2 regions of the Vibrio sp. CCUG 15886 genome follow, and region 2 is predicted to be linked to the other one. Evidence: riboswitches for the same ligand, from Rfam matches in the RefSeq annotation. Region 2 holds a riboswitch; the other holds the start of a gene.

Region 1 (10,789 bases), on a different contig from region 2:
CCCATCACTCGATGAAATGGTGCACGTAGCCAAAGAGATGGAGCGCCTTGGCTTTGATTTGCCACTGTTGATTGGCGGCGCGACCACATCAAAAGCGCACACCGCGGTGAAGATTGAACAAAACTACTCACATCCTGTTGTATACGTAAATAACGCCTCTCGCGCAGTCGGTGTTTGTACCTCGTTACTTTCTGATGAACTGCGTCCTGCGTTTGTTGAACGCTTACAGGCCGATTATGAGTTGGTTCGCGATCAGCATAATCGCAAGAAGCCGCGTACTAAGCCGGTGACGTTAGAAGCGGCACGTGCGAACAAGGTGGTAATTGATTGGCAAAGCTACACGCCTCCTGCACCGAGTCAGCCTGGTGTGCACGTGTTTGATGACTTTGACGTGGCGACGTTACGCCAATACATAGACTGGACACCATTCTTCCTCACCTGGTCATTAGTGGGTAAATACCCAACGATTTTTGAGCATGAAGAGGTAGGTGAAGAGGCGAAGCGTCTATTTGAAGATGCCAATGAGTGGCTAGATCGTATCGAACAAGAAGGGTTACTCAAGGCGCGTGGCATGTGTGGTTTGTTCCCAGCGGCAAGTGTTGGTGATGACATTGAAGTCTATACCGATGAGTCTCGCACTCAAGTGGCGAAAGTGTTGCACAATCTTCGTCAACAGACGGAGAAACCCAAAGGGGCGAACTACTGTTTGTCAGATTACGTTGCGCCAAAAGAGAGTGGTAAAAAAGATTGGATCGGCGCTTTTGCTGTGACTGGTGGGGTGAACGAGCGTGAGCTCGCAGATCAGTTCAAAGCACAGGGTGATGACTACAACGCCATCATGATTCAAGCGGTTGCCGATCGTCTAGCGGAAGCTTTTGCAGAGTATCTGCATGAACGTGTCCGTAAAGAAATTTGGGGCTATGCTGCCGATGAAAACCTTTCAAACGAAGAACTGATTCGCGAGAAATACCAGGGGATCCGTCCTGCACCGGGTTACCCTGCCTGTCCAGAGCACACCGAGAAAGGGCCGTTATGGGAACTGCTTAACGTAGAAGAGACCATTGGCATGTCACTCACCAGCAGTTACGCAATGTGGCCGGGAGCTTCGGTATCAGGATGGTATTTCTCTCATCCCGATTCTCGTTATTTTGCCATCGCACAAATTCAGCAAGACCAAGTGGAAAGCTATGCTGAGCGTAAAGGTTGGGATCTCTTGGAAGCCGAAAAATGGCTTGGTCCTAATATTAATGGCTGATACTGGCCTGCGTTGAGCAAAAGAAAAGGTCACAGCGATGTGACCTTTTCTCTTTGGATCAATGTGATCTTGAAACGATGTTTAGCGTTCAAAAAGATCTTGATGCAGTTTTTGGATCACGCTCTTAGAGTCGTGTGCATCGACTAAGAAGCAAAGGTTGTGATCACTTGCCCCGTAACAGATCATACGCAAATTGAAATCCCCTAAGGTGCTGAAGACTTCTTTAGCGTAACCCTTGGTTTCCATATGATTGCCGATCAAGGCCACCAGACAAAGGTTGTGCTCGACTTCAACAGTACATAGCTCTTCAAGCTCCTCTCGCGCGGCCTGTGGCAGTTCAGGTGCACCACCAGAAGTGTCTGTTTTGTCTAGAGTGAGGGAAACGCTGATCTCTGAGGTTGTGATCAAATCCACGGAGATTTTATGTTTTGCGAGAATTTCAAATACTTTGGCTAAGAAGCCGTACGCATGGAACATTTTCGCACTGCGTAAGGTGACCATAGTCTGATTGCAACGCAGTGCCAGTGCACGGAAAAGCGGCGAGCTTTGTGCTTCGTGGCGAATCCAAGTACCGCCTTTTTCTGGCTCTTTTGACGATCCGACAAAAACTGGAATGTCGTGACGAAGGGCTGGAACGAGCGTTGATGGGTGCAGAATTTTGGCACCAAAGTTAGCCATTTCAGACGCTTCTGCAAAGCTGATTTCTGGAATTGGCGCTGCTTTCGCCGCAATGCGAGGATCAGTGGTGTAGATCCCTGGAACATCGGTCCAAATCTCTAGGCCACTTGCTTTAACGCCTTCGGCAATCAAAGCCGCACTGTAGTCGCTGCCACCACGGCCTAAGGTAGTGGTATTGCCTTCCTCATCCGAACCGATGAAGCCTTGAGTTACTACCACGTAATCGCGGCAAAGTGGTAAAAGCTTCTCTTGCGCCAGCTCTGCAATCTTTGCCACGTCGGGTTCTGCGCGGCCAAAGTTGTCGTCTGTGCGTAGGACTTCTCGAATATCAAATCGCACCGCGTTGACTCCACGCTCACGCATCAACTGGGCCAGAATATGAGTCGACATCAACTCACCACACGCGACCAAGTGGTCGGTGAGTTTATTGCTGGCTTGAATCGATGCGGCTTCAGCAAGGCTAGTGATGGTATCGAGAATGGCATACACTTCCGCCGCCGCTTCTGTTGCATCTTCCAATTGATTGAGAATCGCGTCATGAATTTCAGCCAATTGGGCTAGAAGTTCAGCGCGTCTTTCTTGTGATTGAACACCATTGGCCAACTCTACCAATAGGTTAGTGACGCCAGAGCATGCACTGCTTACCACTAAGCGTGTCTCTGGATTGTTTTCAATAATGGCCGAGCAACGACTCATTGCCTCAAAGTTTGCAACACTTGTTCCACCAAATTTCGCTACATTCAATGCGCTCACGGCATTTCTCCCACGACTTCCGAAAAATATTAACCGTTGGTAATCCAACATCCGATGTTTGTTTTGGTGAGGAAAGGGGCAGAGCAGTTTAGAGAGGTCAGTTTGAATAATCAGAAAATCCATCTCAGAAGCTCTTCATCAGGCTGAGCTGATGACAGTTGATGGGACTCAACCCAAGTCAACCGACAGATCAAATCCTGCAATTTTGATCTACCTCGGCACTACTCCCCCTGAATGTTCTGTGTTGGAGTTGCGGCTCCACAAAACATCTGCCTGGGCAGTGCTCCTCTTCTGCAAAAAGCTTAAACATTGAACGTTTTTCACACTCCAATGTCAACGCTTAATTCGATCGTGATTGAAAGTTTTTATTAACAAATTTGTGACACTGGTTTGACCTCTAAGACTGTCGGCTAATTGCTGTCGTTGCTCGTTTGCTTTAGTGTGGAGAAACATAATTTGCATTAAAACGATTACGCTGTCCGTTAACCTTTTTCACGCTTAGCAAGGAGCCGGTATGTCAATTCAAAGCTTTATTCCACCACGCCGTATTTTAATGGGGCCAGGACCATCTGATATTTCCCCGCAAGTATTACAAGCACTTAGCCGCCCAACCGTGGGGCACTTGGACCCGCTGTTTATTCAGATGATGGATGAGCTCAAACAATTGCTTAAATACGCCTTTCAAACTAAGAATGACTTTACCATTGCGGTCTCTGCGCCAGGCAGTGCGGGAATGGAAGCGTGCTTTGTGAACCTGATTGAACCGGGAGATAAAGTCATCGTCTGCCGCAATGGCGTGTTTGGTGAGCGCATGCGTGAAAATGTCATTCGCGCTGGTGGTGAGGCGATATTAGTGGATGATGAGTGGGGAACACCAGTCTCGATTGAGAAGGTCGAGCAGGCCTTAACGCAACATCCGGATAGCAAAATTCTGGCTTTTGTTCATGCAGAAACATCGACAGGCGCAAGAAGTGATGCGGAGACACTGGGGAAATTAGCAAAACAATATGGAGTGCTGACGATCGTTGATACGGTCACTTCGCTGGGAGGCATTCCGCTTAAAGTCGATGAATGGCAACTTGATGCTGTGTATTCCGGTAGTCAAAAATGTCTCTCTTGTGTCCCGGGTCTTGCTCCTGTGACGTTTTCTTCTGCCGCCATTGAGAAAATTCAGTCACGTAAAACACCCGTGCAAAGCTGGTTCTTAGACCAAAGCTTAGTGTTAGGGTATTGGAGTGGGGAAGGAAAACGCAGTTATCATCATACCGCACCCGTCAACAGTTTGTATTCACTGCACGAAGCGTTGTTGATGCTGAAAAATGAAGGCCTGGAGAACGCTTGGGCGCGGCACGAAAAGATGCACAGCAAGCTGAAAGTGGGTCTCGAAAAATTAGGGTTCCAATTTGTGGTCGATGAAGAGTACCGTTTGCCTCAACTCAACGCGATCTATGTGCCTGAAGGTATCGATGAAGCGAAAGTGCGTAGCCATTTGCTTGAAACCTATAACTTGGAAATTGGCGCCGGTCTAGGAGCGTTAGCTGGTAAAGCGTGGCGTATAGGCTTGATGGGTTACGGTGCGAGAGAGGAAAATGTCGCGTTATGTTTAAGAGCGCTTGAAGAGTCGCTCACTCAATAATCTTTGGTCAGTTAACAATAAAAAAGCGAAGCTGGTGAGCTTCGCTTTTGTATTACATGACAAACTACTGACCGGACGACACGGAGTGAGACAATGCCGCTGACGGTGGTTGATAGTGAATGTTGCTGAAGTCGTTTTTAGGGAAGAGGAATTCAGCTTCCGCCTTTACTTGTTCTGCCTTACTCAAATCGCCAAGCCCTTGGTAGGCTAAGATTAAATTGGAATAAAACGCTGGTCTTGGCTTGGTCTTAATAATGTCAAGGGACCAATCAATATAGGTCTGAATCAATTTGGCATCTTGTGTTGCTAAGCCAATGTTGAGGTAGGTGCTGTAGACATCCCAATCGAAACGATCTTTCCACACCACGGGATTGGTGACGCGTTGTAAGAGATCTGGATTGACTGGGCGAGTGGTTTCAAACTTGGTCAGCACGTAGTTAGTATGCAGGGCGCTCAGCATGTAGAAAGTGGTCAGTATCGGCACCACTAAACTGGCGACTCGTAATGCCGTTTTACTGATGCGAGAAAAATTCACGCTTTTGACTTTCGCTACACGTTGATCAACCCAATAGATGAGTATGATGAAAATCAGCCAGTGTGCCGCAGAGTGATAAAAAGGGTACTCCAGTTGACTGTGTAGTACGATCGGCACAAACAGGGCAAACATGGCCAAACGCGTGCCTTTCTTGGCACTGTAGATTCGGTTCAATACCAAGATGGCTGCGAGAAAAATCCCTAATAGTGGAACAAGCCCACCTTCTACACCCCAATAGAGTAGCTCGTTATGTGGATGATCCATCGCCGGAAGTGCTGGTGGATATTGCTTGTTGAGTAAGTGCTGCCTTGCCGTGTACAAGGTGTAAGCCGATTCAAAATTGCCGTAACCGTAACCAGTGAAGGGCTTCTCTATCAGCATATCGAGTGCTTGCGGGAAGGTATAGGCTCTTGGTGATTCTAAGTTGGTTTTCTGTCCCGCCAAATTGCTATCGGTGCTTTGAAGTAGCGCACCGGATAAGCTTAAACCCAGAATAATGGACCCCAGCCAACCCCAAAAACGAATTTTAGTACCAAATCGGTAGAGATAGGGCAGCAACAAAAGAGTGGCAATCATAGCGGCTAGCCAACCGGTACGAGAAGCTAACACCACGATCAAAGGGACGGTGAGCAGTGGAATCAAATAGAGTAAAGTGATTTCACTCAGATGCTTATTGTATTTGTGTGGCTGTCTCGCTAGTAGGTAACCAGAAATAATTAACCCCGTTGCAAGGAAGCTTGCCATCACATTGGGTTGTTGAAATATGCCATAGGGTCGATTTGACAGCGTGTCATACCCCATCCAATTACCGGGTTTGAGCCAAAGGAACTGGTAATAGCCGATGAAGGATTCGATCACGACAGCCAATACGACGAGCCATAACAAGCGTTGTTTGTGTTTATTACTAAAGCTGAATTGTTGCAGTAACACAAAGAAGCCAAAGCCAGCCCAGAGGCCAACCAAGCGACCCACCGACTGCATGTAGTGGCTGTTGGCATAAAAAAGTGGCACGGTCAGAATGAGACAACTGACAAATAGGCCAATGGTCAGTTTGGAATAACGCAAATATTGCTGACTAGCAAGTTGGTAGCAACCAAGCGCAAAGACAAAGGAGAACGCAATCCAAGTGGTTGGGTTGAAAGAGAGCGCAAGCCCCGCACCTCCAGGATTGGGCATAAAGAAATGCATAGCGACGAGAAAGAGGATCGCCAGTGCCAGTAAAAACTTTTTGTTGAGAGGCACTTGTGCCTTAGGTTCTGCTAATTGCGTACCGCTTACGTGTATCGTTGCCATAACGTGATTCTTAATCTGAAAAAAGAAACCAGCTTTACGCTGGTTTCATCACTTTACCTGTTTTTTCTATTTCAACATAGGCTTAAGGAAGCGTGCGGTATGCGAACCTTCGATCTGCGCCACATCTTCAGGTGTTCCTTGGGCAATGATTTCCCCTCCACCTTGGCCGCCTTCTGGACCTAAGTCGATGATCCAGTCGGCCGTTTTGATCACATCTAAATTATGCTCAATCACGACAACGGTGTTGCCATGATCACGTAAGCGATGCAATACGGTCAACAGTTGCTGGATATCGTGGAAGTGTAGGCCCGTTGTTGGTTCATCCAAAATATAAAGGGTTTTGCCCGTATCGCGTTTGGACAACTCTCGGGCCAGTTTCACACGTTGTGCTTCACCGCCAGAGAGGGTGGTGGCCGCTTGACCTAAGCGGATATAAGAAAGACCCACATCCATTAAGGTTTGCAGTTTACGCGCGATGACAGGGACAGGAGCGAAAAACTCATGAGCGTCTTCAACCGTCATTTCCAGCACTTCATCGATGCTCTTCCCTTTGTAGTGTACTTCTAACGTTTCACGGTTGTAGCGCTTGCCTTTACACACATCACAAGGGACGTAAACATCAGGTAAAAAGTGCATTTCAACCTTGATAACACCATCACCTTGGCAAGCTTCACAGCGGCCACCACGAACGTTAAAGCTGAAACGCCCTGGCTTATAGCCACGTGAACGAGACTCTTGGGTGCCGGAGAACAGCTCTCGAATCGGAGTGAAAATCCCCGTATAGGTTGCTGGATTCGAACGCGGTGTGCGACCGATGGGGCTCTGGTCGATATCGATGACCTTATCAAAATGCTCTAAGCCTTTAATAGACTTATAAGGCGCTGGTTGAGCTGTGGTCGCTCCATTGAGTTGGGTATGCGCAATTTTGAAGAAGGTGTCGTTAATCAGTGTTGATTTACCTGAACCAGAAACCCCAGTGATACAACTGAATAGCCCGACAGGCACCGAAAGATTGACCTCTTTAAGGTTGTTGCCACTGGCTCCAATGAGCTCAACGGTTTTGTTCTTATCTCTTGGTGTGCGTTGAGTCGGCACAATAATCTGCTTGGCACCGCTCAAGTATTGTCCGGTCAAGGAATCTGGATTGGCGAGAATCTCGGCCATTGTTCCTTCGGCAACCACTTGGCCACCATGTACGCCTGCACCAGGGCCAATGTCAATCACATGGTCGGCACAACGAATCGCATCTTCATCATGCTCTACGACTAATACGGTATTGCCGAGATCGCGTAAGTGCGTGAGTGTTTTGAGTAAGCGCTCGTTGTCACGCTGGTGAAGGCCTATTGACGGTTCATCGAGCACGTACATCACGCCAACCAAACCGGCACCGATCTGGCTAGCCAGACGAATACGCTGTGCTTCGCCACCAGACAAGGTTTCAGCGCTGCGAGACAGGTTCAAATAATTGAGGCCAACGTTGACTAAAAACTGCAGTCGATCGTTGATCTCTTTCATGACCTTCTCCGCAATTTGAGCTCGCTGCCCTTCGAGTTTTAAGGTGGCGAAAAAGGTCAATGCATCAGCGATACTCAACTCGACGATTTGTGGCAATGTCGTGTCATTAATAAACACGTTGCGTGCTTCTAGGCGCAGACGTGTTCCACCACAACTGGTGCAAGGTTTGGTGGAGATATATTTCACCAACTCTTCTCGTACCGAGTTAGATTCGGTGTCGCGATAACGGCGCTCGAGTGTATTGAGAATACCTTCAAATGGATGGCGTTTAAGACGAATGTCGCCTCGATCGTTAATGTACTTAAATTCGATTTCAGTGCGCCCTGAGCCTTTTAAGATGACCTCTTGGATGCGTTTTGAAAGCGAATTAAAAGGGGCATGTAAATCGAAATCGTAATGCTCAGCCAGCGAGGTGAGCATTTGGAAATAGTAATAGTTCTTCTGATCCCAACCCCGAATCGCCCCTTGTGCAAGACTTAAATTGGCATCTTGAATCACACGTTCTGGGTCAAAATATTGCTGTACCCCGAGGCCATCACAGGTGCCACAAGCCCCTGCTGGGTTATTGAACGAGAACAAACGTGGCTCAAGCTCTTGCATACTATAACCACAGTGGGGACACGCAAAATTGGCGGAAAAAACGATCTCTTCACCGTCACCCTCCATAGGGGCAATCACAGCGATGCCACCTGAGAGTTCCAGTGCCGTTTCAAAGGATTCTGTGAGCCTTTGTTGTAAATCGCCACGCACTTTAAAGCGGTCAACCACCACTTCAATGGTGTGCTTTTTGTGTAACTCTAGCGTTGGTGGATCGGTGAGGTCACAGGTCTCTCCATCAATACGCGCACGGATAAAACCTTGAGCAGCAAGATTCTCTAATGTTTTAACGTGCTCGCCTTTGCGCTCTTTCACGATGGGGGCGAGCAACATCATTTTGGCACCTTCAGGCAGCTCCAGCACTTTGTCGACCATTTGGCTAATGGTTTGAGCCGCTAAAGGGACTTTGTGGTCAGGACAGCGAGGCTCACCAACGCGGGCATACAGTAGGCGAAGGTAGTCATACACTTCGGTGATGGTCCCTACGGTTGAACGCGGGTTGTGCGAGGTGGATTTTTGCTCGATAGAAATGGCTGGCGAGAGGCCTTCAATGTGGTCAACATCGGGCTTTTCCATCAATGAAAGAAATTGACGAGCATAAGCAGAGAGGGATTCAACATAACGTCGCTGACCCTCTGCGTACAAAGTGTCAAATGCCAAAGAAGACTTACCTGAGCCGGATAAGCCCGTAATAACGATCAGTTTATCTCGGGGAATGGTGAGATTTATGTTTTTGAGATTATGGGTACGTGCTCCGCGAACTTCTATCTTGTCCATCTTTGATGCTCTGTGTAATACCAACAAGTTGAGCAAGTATTACATAGTGTGAGAAATGTGCAATAAAATACTGGATAAAAAAACAGTTAAAAATAAGGCGCTTTATCAAAGCGCCTTACGTCTCGGTTTAGAGGAAGTTGATTACTTCTCTTTTTGCGTACTGAATTTACCCAATTCAGACGTCTTCTCATCTTTCAGATAAAGGTTTTGGTAGCAATAGTTGGTTGCTTCGATATAGCCTTCAACGCTGCCGCAATCAAAACGACGACCTTTAAACTTATATGCCAATACACAACCTGCTTTTGCTTGTTTGAGTAGTGCGTCGGTGATTTGAATTTCGCCGCCTTTACCTGGTTCAGTTTGCTCAATCAGATCAAAAATATCTGGGGTAAGAATGTAACGACCAATAATTGCAAGATTACTTGGCGCGGTACCAGGTTCTGGCTTCTCCACCATGTTGTCTACGCGGAAGAGATCGTCTTTGATCATTTCGCCAGAGATCACGCCGTATTTATGAGTTTCATTTTCAGGTACTTCCTGAACAGCAACGATCGAACAGCGGAACTGCTTAAACAGCGCGACCATTTGTGCCAAGACACCTTGTTCTTCATTCACACAAAGGTCATCAGCCAGTACGACGGCAAAAGGTTGATCCCCAACGAGTTCACGGCCCGTTAAGATGGCGTGCCCTAAGCCCTTCATTTCACGCTGGCGAATGTAGGTAAAGTTCGCGGAGTCGATCAAAGCACGTACATCTTCCAATAGGGCTTCTTTGTTGGTACCACTAATCTGATGTTCTAATTCGTAGTTTTTATCGAAGTGATCCATGATTGAATGCTTACCACGACCAGTAACAATGCACATTCCGTCCATACCCGCTTGGATGGCTTCCTCCACACCGTATTCGATCAGAGGTTTGTTCACCACTGGCATCATTTCTTTTGGCATCGATTTGGTCGCAGGTAAGAAGCGAGTGCCGTAGCCAGCGGCAGGGAAAAGGCATTTTTTAATCATTGAATAGTGTCCTTATCAAATCGAACTCCTCACCGAAACAATACGCACGTAAAAATTAAAGCCGAGCGCGCAGCATTTCCTTTGTGGTGTGTTGTTCCATAAACAGTTAGTTATCATTAGGGGCGATTCTAACCTGTTATTTTGTCATACGTTACACTCTAAAGGAAAATTCGCGATCTTCTTACTTATGAGATCAAATTTTGGTCAGCCCACGCGGCAGCTTGGACACGATTCTTCACGGAGAGCTTTCTAAAGGTTTGATAGAGATGCGACTTTACGGTGAATTCACTAATGAAAAGATCTTCGGCGATTTGAGAATTTGACTTGCCAGATTGCACGCAGCGTAACACTTGAATTTCTCTCATCGTGAGATCCACATTCACTGGTGAAGTGTGTGAACAAACCATATTTCGATAGTAGTGGATGAGTTGTGCGCTGACGTCGCGTGGCAGCCAGCTTTTGCCATTAATCACCGAATTTAGTCCTTTGGCCATGTCTGTCATGGCGGTGTCTCGGTAGAAGATCGCTTTGCACTGGCCAAAACCGATCAGTTCCTCAGTCGTCAATCGGCTAGGTACATTACACAGGACCGTTTCAAACCCTTTCCATATCAGGGGTAGGTTTTTAATTTCTCTCAACAGCACCTTATGTTGCTGATGATCAATCAATAAGATCCGATTACGATGATTGGGATCGGCTTGCATGAGCGTTGCCGGGGTAATCACAGGGATCTCCA
Region 2 (10,789 bases):
CTAACTCGTCGGCTTTCTGCCCTTTCTCTTGAGATACTTTTCCCAACAGTTGCATGCCTAAACAGATACCGAGCAGCGGCTTCTCTACCTGTTTTACCAAGCTGATCAGATCACGCTCTTCTAGGTTCTTCATCGCTTCGCTGGCGGTGCCCACGCCCGGTAGGAATAGCTTGTCAGCCGACAATACAACTTGTGGATCTTTTGAAATCGTTACGTCATAGCCTAAGCGTTCAATGGCAAACTTCACCGAAGAGACGTTGGCACAGCCAGTATCGATAATGACAACTTTCTGTTCTGTCACTGTTTTTCTCCTTGCTTACGCTCGCCTTACAGCACGCCTTTACTACTTGGTAGCTCAGTGCCTTCTACTTTGATTGCTTGGCGCAGAGTACGACCAAACGCTTTGAATAGACTTTCAATGATGTGGTGATCATTGTTGCCCGCAGAAGAAAGGTGCAGCGTACACGCTAGGGTATCCGTCAAAGAACGGAAGAAGTGAACCACCATCTCAGTGGATAAGTCACCGACCTGCTCACGGCTGAACTGCGCGTCAAACTTAAGGTAAGGACGGCCAGATAGGTCTAGTGCACATTGTGCCAAGCACTCGTCCATTGGCAGGCTGAAGCCAAAGCGGCCAATACCACGCTTGTCACCCAGTGCTTCTTTCAATGCTTGCCCCAACGCAAGAGCGGTATCTTCTACCGTGTGGTGATCATCAATGTGCAAGTCACCTTCCACTTTGCACACCATTTGGAATCCACCGTGCGTGGCGATTTGATCCAACATGTGGTCGAAGAAACCAAGACCGGTTGATATCGCGTTACCGCCTTGTTCATCAAGATTAACGAATACTTTGATGTCCGTTTCTTTCGTGGTGCGAACCACTTCAGCAACACGCGCTTTCACCGTCAGATCTTTCAGGATCCGTTTCCAACCCATGGTTTCTGGGTTGTATTGAATGCCACGAATAGCCATGTTCTCTGCAAGTTGAAGATCGGTTTGACGATCGCCAATCACGAACGAGTTCTGGAAATCCACTTTACCCGCTTGAAGGTACTCTTTTACTAAGCCCAATTTCGGTTTGCGACAAGAGCAATTGTCTTTTTCAAAGTGAGGACAGATCAGAACATCATCAAATTTCACACCTTGAGATTCAAAGATCTCCATCATCATATTGTGTGGAGCATCAAAATCTTCTTGCGGATAGCTGTCTGTTCCAAGGCCGTCTTGGTTGGTGACCATCACTAGACGGTATCCTGCATCTTGCAACGACAACAGGCTTGGGATAACAAATGGCTCTAGTTTTAGCTTATCTAAACGGTCTACTTGAAAATCGACAGGTGGTTCCACGATCAAAGTGCCGTCACGGTCGATAAAAAGGATTTTTTGTTGTTTGCTCACTCGAACTTCCTTATTGCTATTCTTTTGGCGCTCTCGCTGTTTAGCGAGTGCAATTCATTCTTTCTCTACTTATGAGTAGTAGTTTCTAATGAAACCCAGAGTTTTCTCACACTCATCTCGGCTGCCAACACTGATTCTTACGCAATCTTTGATTGGCGAGTTTCGCAAGATGATGCCGGACTCCCAAGCCGCCTTAAATAGCTCGTCGCCATTAGGGAATTTCACCAGCAGATAATTGCCCCACCCTTCAAACACCTCTAAACCTGCGATCATTGATAATCCCACTTGCAAATAGGCACGGTTTGCATTGAGGTCGAGCACTTGGAACTTGGCACGAGCCAACCCTGCTTCTGACAATGCTTGTGTCGCAATTTCTGCGACAGGCACTGGTACCGGATAGGGCGCGATAACTTTTAGAAGTACATTAATCAGCTCTTCATTCGCAAGTGTGAATCCACAACGCAAGCCAGCTAATGCAAAGGCTTTCGACAAAGTACGCAAAATCGCAAGGTTTGAGTACTGCGCAAGTAAATCGACGGTTGAGGCCTCTGGACAAAAATCGATATACGCTTCATCCATCACAACGATGGCTCTGTCTTTTGTCATCTCTAGCAAGGCGATGATGTCTTCTCGCTTCACTAAGTTGCCCGTTGGATTGTTTGGTGAACAAACAAACACCAATTTAACCTTGTCCAAATTGGCTTCAATACCTGCAAGGTCTAATTGCCAATCCTCTGTTAGCGGTACGGTTTTACGCTCAACGCCAATGGTTTCAGCGCTCACAGAATACATGCCATACGTAGGAGGACAGTAAAGAATGGCATCTTCATTTGGTTCGCAGAAAGCACGAATCAGCAATTCGATACCCTCATCCGCGCCACGCGATGTCAGAGTTTGTTCTGGTTTAACACCTGCATAGGCAGCGTAGGCTGCAATCAATGCTTTCGGCTGACAATCACTGTAACGGTTCAAGCGCGCAAAGTTTGTGCGGTATTCATTGTCAAATGGCGATTCATTGGCATTCAACCAAACATCGCCAGTTCCACCGATGCGGCGCGCCGAAAGGTAAGGAGTCAGTTTCTGTACACTTTTTCGAGCAAGTTTTTCCATTTTCTCTCTCTCCTTATCCACGTGCATTCAGCTTTTCGACACGAATGGTCACCGCACGTTTGTGCGCATCCAACCCTTCCGCTTCTGCCATTGTAACAACCGTAGGTGCCAGTGTTTTTAAACCTTCAGCCGATAGTTCTTGAATCGTCATACGTTTTGAAAAATCAGCCAAACCTAAACTTGAATACGTACGGGTGTACCCATACGTCGGCAATACGTGGTTGGTTCCTGACGCATAATCACCCGCCGATTCAGGCGACCAATCACCCAAGAAAATGGAACCTGCGTTATCCAGCAATGGCAACAACTCTCGAGGATTTTTGGTTTGAACAATTAAATGCTCTGGCCCGTAATAATTTGAAATAGAAACCGCTTGGGTCAAGGAGTCTGCAATAATAATTAAACTCGACGCTAGTGCTTTTTCAGCAATTGAGGCACGCGATAATTGCTTCAACTGCTTCTGCACAGCATCCGTTACTTGATCTGCAATCAATACTGATGGAGTCACCAAAACCACTTGAGAGTCTGGTCCGTGCTCAGCTTGGCTAAGTAAATCGGCGGCGATAAAATCGGCATCTGCAGTTTCATCAGCAATCACCAACACTTCTGATGGCCCAGCGGGCATATCAATGGCTGCACCACGAAAATCATTGCTCACTTGGCGTTTTGCTTCTGTGACATACGCATTGCCAGGACCAAATATTTTGTCCACCTTAGTGACACTTTCTGTACCATAAGCCATCGCCGCTACCGCTTGCCCACCACCAACATTGTAAACTTCATCTATATTACAAAGCTTTGCCACATAGAGAATTTCATCTGCAATCGGTGGTGGTGAACATAAAACCACTTTACGGCAACCCGCGATTTGCGCAGGAACACCCAACATCAATACCGTTGAAGGCAGCGGTGCACTGCCACCAGGAATGTATAAACCCACTTTTTGTATCGGGCGAGTGACTTGTTCACACACCACACCCGGTTGTGTTTCGACTTTAATTGGCGTCGGTTTCTGGGCATTGTGGAACTTCGCGATATTGGCGTAAGCCTGCTCAAGCGCTTGCTTCATTTTTGCAGTTAAGCGAGCAGAAGCCTCCTCGATTTCTTGTTCAGTCACTCGAATCGATTCTGGTTTAACGCGATCAAACTTTTCCGTCAGTTCGAACATCGCCGCATCGCCTTCTGCTCTGACTTTCGCAATCACTTCTGCTACTGCAGCGGTAATATTCGCACCTTCTGTTATCGCTGGACGTTCCAAAATAGCGTCTTGTTGCGTCTCACTAAGAGATTGCCAAACAACCGTTCTCATGAGCCTTACTCCATCATTTTTTCAATTGGTAGAACAAGAATAGAGCTCGCGCCAAGTTCTTTGAGCTGTTCCATCGTTTCCCAGAATAAGTTTTCTGTACTCACCAAGTGGACGGCCACTCGTTGTTTCTCTGCAGACAGTGGTAACACGGTTGGATCTTCCGCCCCTGGCAACAGTGCTTTGATCTGTTCTAGCTTATCAACTGGAGCATGTAGCATGATGTATTTGGATTCTTTGGCTTGCTGAACACCTTGCATACGCGTTAACAGTTTCTCGATAAGCGCTTGCTTGTCTTGGGCAAACTCACCTGAACGTTGAATAAGTGTTGCTTTCGATTGGAAAATAACCTCAGCCTCTTTTAGGCCATTGGCTTCAAGTGTTGCGCCTGTTGAAACCAAATCAGCGATTGCGTCCGCCAAACCAGCACGAGGCGCAACTTCAACAGAGCCTGTCAGCATACAGGTTGAGAAAGGCACACCTTGTCGATCCATATACGCTTTGAGCAGTTGTGGGTAAGTCGTCGCAATACGTTTCCCAGCAAGATCTTGTGGGCCATTGTATTTTTCATCTTTATCAATCGCGATGGACAAACGACATCCACCAAAATCTAGACGACTCAAGGTTTCAAATTGACAAGCATCACCAGTGGCTTTGCGCTCTAGACGCACTTCTTCCAACACGTTTTCACCGATAAAACCAAGGTCAACAACGCCATCCATGATCAGCCCTGGGATGTCATCATCACGAACTAATAACAGATCAATCGGCATATTTTCTGAGTGCACGACTAAACGCTCACCCATAATATTGAATTTAACGCCACACTTTTTTAAGAGCCCTTGGCACTCTTCACTCAGTCGGCCTTTTTTCTGAATTGCAATTCTTAAGCGTTGTGTTTGCATGACATTGTCCCTGTGCTTCAATTTGAAAATGATGAAAGTGAAAACTAAAAAACCCTCGAGAGATGTTGGTCTCCCGAGGGTTTAAAATCTGAATTTGATGATTTTCACCTCCGGGAGTTTCCTATCTCCCGGGTATGCGTACATCTCCCGAAAGACTAGACTGGGTGATGATGGTGATGAATGTTCATTACAAAATTACGCATACTTATATAGGCTCTTAGCTTGATTGCTTCGTTGATAACCACACTAACTAAGCTGCTCTTATTTTGCAACACTTTATTTTAAAAAATATCAATTTGTATAAGACAAATAAAAAGGGTAGCCGAAGCTACCCTTTCAAAGTTTATATAAATGAAGATGTTACGCTTGTTGGCAAGACTCAATCTTTGCTTTTGACAACCAAGAGAGGATTGCACAAACGATGATGAATGCCATGGTTGCAGCCGCTAGTGAGAACATAACGGAAGCGGTCATACCCAATACAACGAAACCAATACAAGAAACCAACGCCACTGCAAGTGCATAAGGTAACTGAGTCGCTACGTGGTCAATATGATGACAACGAGCGCCCGTTGAAGAAAGAATCGTCGTATCAGAAATCGGTGAACAGTGATCACCAAAAACAGAACCAGCTAATACTGCACTTAGCATAGGAAGCATAAGAGCGATATCTGTCGCACCCGCCATATCACCCGCGATAGGTAGCATAATACCAAACGTGCCCCACGATGTTCCGGTAGAAAACGCCATTAAACCAGAAAGCAGGAATAGAATCACAGGTAGCCAATGAGGGTTAATACTGCCTTGTGCCATGGTAGACAAGTAGCTACCCGTTTTCATGTCGCCAATAACCGAACCGATAGTCCAAGCGAAAATCAGAATAAGGATTGCACCAAACATCGATTTAGCACCGATCCATAAAGTGCGAGCAATTTCTGCAACTGGAAGACCTTGTTTGAACACGGTGAACAAGGCCACAGCCAAACCAACCAGACCACCATAAATAAGCGATGTACCTACGTTGGTATTTTCGAATGCACCAAGCAAGTCAAAAGCTTTACCATCCGCCGCAAGTGCTTGGCCACCGGTATAGAGCATTGAAGCGACCGTTGCAATAATCAAAGCAATGATCGGCATAACAAGATCGGTCACTTTACCTTTATCGCTTTCACGGATATCAAGCTCTTCGTCAATTTCATGCGCTTCTTTTAGGTCAGTATCAGCGTCATTGTCAAAACCACGGCCTTGTGAGGCGGCAATTTCATGTTCACGCATTTTACCAATGTCTAAACCAAACCAAGCGACCGCAAACACCATTAACAAGGCGAAAATCGCGTAGAAGTTCATCGGTACTAAACGTAGATATGCGCCTAATGCGGAATATTCAGTGATGCCATGTGACACCAAAATACCGCCAATAATGGTCATGATGTACGCACCCCAACTCGATGCAGGCATCACCACACACATTGGTGCTGCTGTTGAGTCTAGAATATAAGCAAGTTTAGCGCGTGAAACATAAAAGCGGTCCGTTACTGGGCGAGAAATCGCACCCACAGCTAGGCTATTGAAATAGTCGTCTACAAAAATGAATACGCCTAAAAACGCTGCTAGTAATTTCGAACCTCGCTTACTTTTCACTCGAGTCTGTGCCCATTCAGCAAAAGCTCGAGTGCCTCCAGAAAGAGTCAGTAGAGCGGTGGTCATACCCAATAACAACAAGAAACCAACAATACTCATATTCCAAGTATTGATGCCACCATCTTCAATAAAAACAGCTGAAACTTTATCTGTAATATAAGCTGCCGCAGAGCCTACCGAATAATCATTCAGTAACACTGCACCTAGAAGAATACCGACACCAAGCGATACAAGCACTTTACGCGTTAAAATGGCTAGCGTCAGTGCCACTATCGGCGGTAAAAGTGAAATGGGAGATGTAGCAAAATCTATTAAATTCATGATCTTCAAAAACCAAAGTTTGGCTAGAGATCTACTGCAGACAAAGTAAACAGGATGTCCGTTACTTATGTTGAACTAAGCGACAGGGAAGTGAACACTTCACCCAACCTACAGTAGCGCTCCATAGTTATACATTAAATACTATGGCAGTATTGTTCCTTTCGGATGCAACCCCAGCAAACTGCTTTGATATGCAATTCACTTCGGCAATGGATACCTTTCACTATTATTCATTGGCATCACCCCAATAATAGTTACTCTTTACCATTGCGCCTCTACGTCGATAACAAATTCTTAACTATCTGCCGATTAAAAAAACAACAAATAATCTAATTTATCGCATCAGGTAGCGGCTATTGTACTCATGACGCTCCTCATTGCAACAGATCTGTCTTAAGTTGATTAAATTTGAAAAATCAATATGAGACAGGTTTTCTATTGCCGTTTCATTAATCCATTCTCTTTGCATCATGATACTAATAATAGAAAAAATGAGATCACAAACCACTTTCCATTGAACCATTTTGTTATAAAGCCATCTAATCATTCGTAAAATATTTTTGAGATAGCTTTTTGTTCAGTGAAGGAATTGCTTCTACAACTTTCGTCTGTCTTAGAAATTTTATAATCATTCTTTTTTAATTTTTTTACTTTTAATATTGCTTATATTGTATTGCGCGTTAATATTAGCATCGTAAGAATTAATCTAGTTTGTTTAATTTAATTCTCGGTATTATTATTAGACAATCGACTTAGCGAATATATAGGAAAGGTTATGTCTGAACTAACAAAAACTCTGTTGAACATTCGCAGCCTACGTGCGTTTTCTCGTGAACTTACTCTTGAGCAATTAGAAGAAGCTCTAGATAAATTGACAACTGTTGTTGCAGAGCGTCAAGAAGCGGAAGCAGAAGAACGTGCAGCGAAAGCTGAACAAGAAGCGAAACTAGCGGCTATCGCAGAACAAATTGCTAAAGATGGTATCGATGTCGAAGCACTAATCAGCGCACTTGCTGGCGAAACTAAAGTGAAGAGCAAAGGTAAACGTGCTCCTCGCCCAGCGAAATACAAGTACGTTGACACCAATGGTGAAGAAAAAACTTGGACTGGTCAAGGTCGTACACCTTCTGCAATCCAAGCTCAATTAGATGCGGGTAAATCTCTAGAAGATTTCGAAATCTAATACATTTTAGATATCAGTAAAAAGGCTCCTTTCGGAGCCTTTTTATTATCTTTCCCAATACGCTTCTTCTAAGCTATCTTCGCGTTCCGGTAAGCCACGAGATAGGCGCGGAGAATGTTGTACCAACACTTCATAACTGGCACGGTTAGCATACTTACACACTTGAGAAAAAGATGAGTACGTCAAAAACTCATACACGTGCTTACTTGAGTTTGGCACGTTTTCTTTGTGATATTTGTTTGCCGCCATATCGTGCAGTACCGCTGAAAGTGCAGCATCACCTGCCCCATTGGTATTTTTAATTTTCTCAGGACCGCCCATATACGGTGAAATATGTGAATAGACTTTAATCGGGTTTTCACAAGATGCTTTTTTCGTTGGACGACTAAATTCATAACGATTGAATTCAGCAATGCAGCCTGGAAGTAACGGTAGAGATGTTTCACGCTTCGCGCTGTCTTCTGTATAACCGGCCATAAATAGACCAAGCGGACCCGCAGTACAAAGTACCATGTCTGCCCAATCCAGTGTTTTATCTGAAGCGGCTAAAGGATCGGATTCCCCAGTCAATGCTTCGGCTTCATCTTCATTCATCGCAACTACCGTCACATTGTCACGAATAAATTCTTGCCAGAAGGTTGGGTCATCTTGAATCACAAATTTAGTGCCAAGCGTCAAAACAACAGGTACATCGTATTTTTTTGCGTACTCGATGGCTTTCATCGTCGCATCAGGCATTGGATCACCTTCTTTACAACGAATCAAATAAGCGGTGAGCACCAAAGCTGAGGCTTTTTTAAAGATCTTTTCCGGAATATTATCTGGATGAAGTTGGTTCATTTGACCTTCACTAATCGCAAAAGTGCGTTCACCATCTTCGGTAATCAACGCGAAACAGCGACCAATCGCGCCATCGACACCTTGCAGATAATTAAGATCCATACGGCTTGATGTGTTACATAAGTAACGGTATCCGTAACTACCAATCTTAATATCTTGACTCATCACGCCCAATAATGTCGAACGATCATCTGCGAGCACTGAGTAATTGTGCAGCGTATTGCCAATCGTACCGCCAGCATATTCGTTGGTAATCAGATTTTCTTGCTTTAACTGCTGATATAGCGCTTCTGCCGTCACATCATCAATAACCAGCGAGTGCCCTTTACTCAAACCGTATTTTTCAATCATTTCCGACGTCACTCTCGCTTCGATATCCACCAAAGTTTGATCAATACCGATAATATGAGTACGCGTCATTTTCTTGCTTTCCTGCGCCTGACTCACTAATGGGTCACGTGCATGTACGGGAAAATAGTGTTTTGATTTGCGCTGTCCGGGAAATTTCATAGTGTTTGTCTGAGTACGGGGTTAAAAGAAGTGCGGATTCTAACTCGCACTCCCATAGGCGGCAATAAAGGCAATTATAGCAAACGTTTGCTACGTACTTTTTATTTTGCGAGGCGCTATTCACCTTCCATAAAGCTTAAATCTGGCAGGCAATCCAAGTTTTCGCTGTAACGTTTTAAATTGAACTCGCCGTCATTTTTCATCACGTCGAAAATCTCAATTGACATTGCACACGCCATCATCGCCACCGCATCTTCACGAGGCGTGCCTGTCATCATTAGGCGCATCAACGTTTCTTTGACCTTGATTGGATTTCCATCTTCAAGTTGATTTTCAATGATCTCGATAAGATCCGCCTCTTGCATAAATTGCATTTCGTCAGTCATGATGTTTACTCATTAGGATTTTTTCCAACTATGCCACATTCCCACTCAGAGCTCGCGCGGAATTTCTTTTCGCTTGTCCTTTTGCTGAAAAAAGCAGCGAAAACGAATTGTGATTGCGATCTCGGATCTGTCACCCGTTTCTGCTTTCTGTTAGAATTCGCCTCCAGTTAATTTTAGTGGTGTTGAGTAATGTCTGATAACAGCCAAAAGAAAGTCATCGTTGGTATGTCTGGCGGTGTAGATTCATCGGTTTCTGCCTATCTTCTAAAACAGCAAGGCTATCAAGTTGAAGGCCTATTTATGAAGAACTGGGAAGAAGATGATGATTCTGAGTATTGTACTGCGGCAGAAGATCTCGCCGACGCTCAGGCTGTTTGTGACAAACTTGGCATTCACCTACATAAGATCAATTTTGCGGCAGAATACTGGGACAATGTATTCGAATATTTCCTTTCCGAATACAAGGCGGGCCGTACCCCTAACCCAGACATCCTTTGTAACAAAGAAATTAAGTTCAAAGCGTTTTTAGAATTTGCCGACGAAGTACTTGATGCCGATTACATCGCGATGGGTCATTATGTCCGTCGTTCTTTCCCTGAAAATGGTGAAAAGCCACAGATGCTGCGTGGTTTAGACGGCAATAAAGATCAGAGCTACTTCCTCTACACGCTAAGTCACGAACAAGTGGCACGTAGCCTCTTCCCTGTTGGCGAGCTGGAAAAGCCAGAAGTTCGTCGCATTGCGGAAGAACAAGGTCTGATTACCGCGAAAAAGAAAGATTCTACCGGTATCTGTTTTATCGGCGAACGTAAGTTCACCGATTTTCTAAGCCGCTACTTACCAGCTCAACCGGGTAATATTGAGTCGCCAGAAGGCGAAGTGCTTGGTCAACACCAGGGTTTGATGTACCACACGCTAGGCCAACGTAAAGGCCTACATATTGGTGGCCGTAAAGGCGGTGGCGGTAACGAAGAACCATGGTTTGTTGCAGAAAAAGACCTTAAGCGCAATGTGTTGATTGCCGTTCAAGGACAAGATCACCCTATGCTTAAGTCCGAAGGCCTGATTGCTTCTCAGCTTCATTGGGTAGAACGTGAGCCAATTCGCGATGTGATGAAATGCACGGTGAAAACTCGTTACCGTCAACAAGATATTCCTTGTACAATCATCCCTATTGATGACGAAA

The links. A riboswitch is a leader RNA that binds a small molecule or an ion and turns the genes downstream of it on or off. The one in region 2 is predicted to bind lysine.
Region 1: linked by a shared signal. The riboswitch ahead of lysC (lysine-sensitive aspartokinase 3) and the one ahead of tet(35) (tetracycline efflux Na+/H+ antiporter family transporter Tet(35)) in region 2 are both predicted to bind lysine.

What each region holds. Positions count from the first base shown of each region.
Region 1 covers NZ_JAQQBT010000016.1:7,082-17,870, forward strand. The annotation lists gene metH (methionine synthase) at 1-1,255, shown strand, start outside; gene lysC (lysine-sensitive aspartokinase 3) at 1,337-2,686, opposite strand; lysine riboswitch at 2,807-2,985, opposite strand; gene PQQ36_RS18780 (pyridoxal-phosphate-dependent aminotransferase family protein) at 3,201-4,322, shown strand; gene PQQ36_RS18785 (PglL family O-oligosaccharyltransferase) at 4,387-6,150, opposite strand; gene uvrA (excinuclease ABC subunit UvrA) at 6,217-9,039, opposite strand; gene galU (UTP--glucose-1-phosphate uridylyltransferase GalU) at 9,181-10,053, opposite strand; gene PQQ36_RS18800 (response regulator transcription factor) at 10,239-10,789, opposite strand, start outside.
Region 2 covers NZ_JAQQBT010000004.1:213,726-224,514, forward strand. The annotation lists gene hisH (imidazole glycerol phosphate synthase subunit HisH) at 1-301, opposite strand, end outside; gene hisB (bifunctional histidinol-phosphatase/imidazoleglycerol-phosphate dehydratase HisB) at 328-1,401, opposite strand; gene hisC (histidinol-phosphate transaminase) at 1,471-2,511, opposite strand; gene hisD (histidinol dehydrogenase) at 2,525-3,820, opposite strand; gene hisG (ATP phosphoribosyltransferase) at 3,826-4,722, opposite strand; His leader region at 4,766-4,902, opposite strand; gene tet(35) (tetracycline efflux Na+/H+ antiporter family transporter Tet(35)) at 5,083-6,684, opposite strand; lysine riboswitch at 6,791-6,970, opposite strand; gene PQQ36_RS11030 (H-NS histone family protein) at 7,460-7,867, shown strand; gene PQQ36_RS11035 (inosine/guanosine kinase) at 7,913-9,217, opposite strand; gene PQQ36_RS11040 (hypothetical protein) at 9,334-9,603, opposite strand; gene mnmA (tRNA 2-thiouridine(34) synthase MnmA) at 9,793-10,789, shown strand, end outside.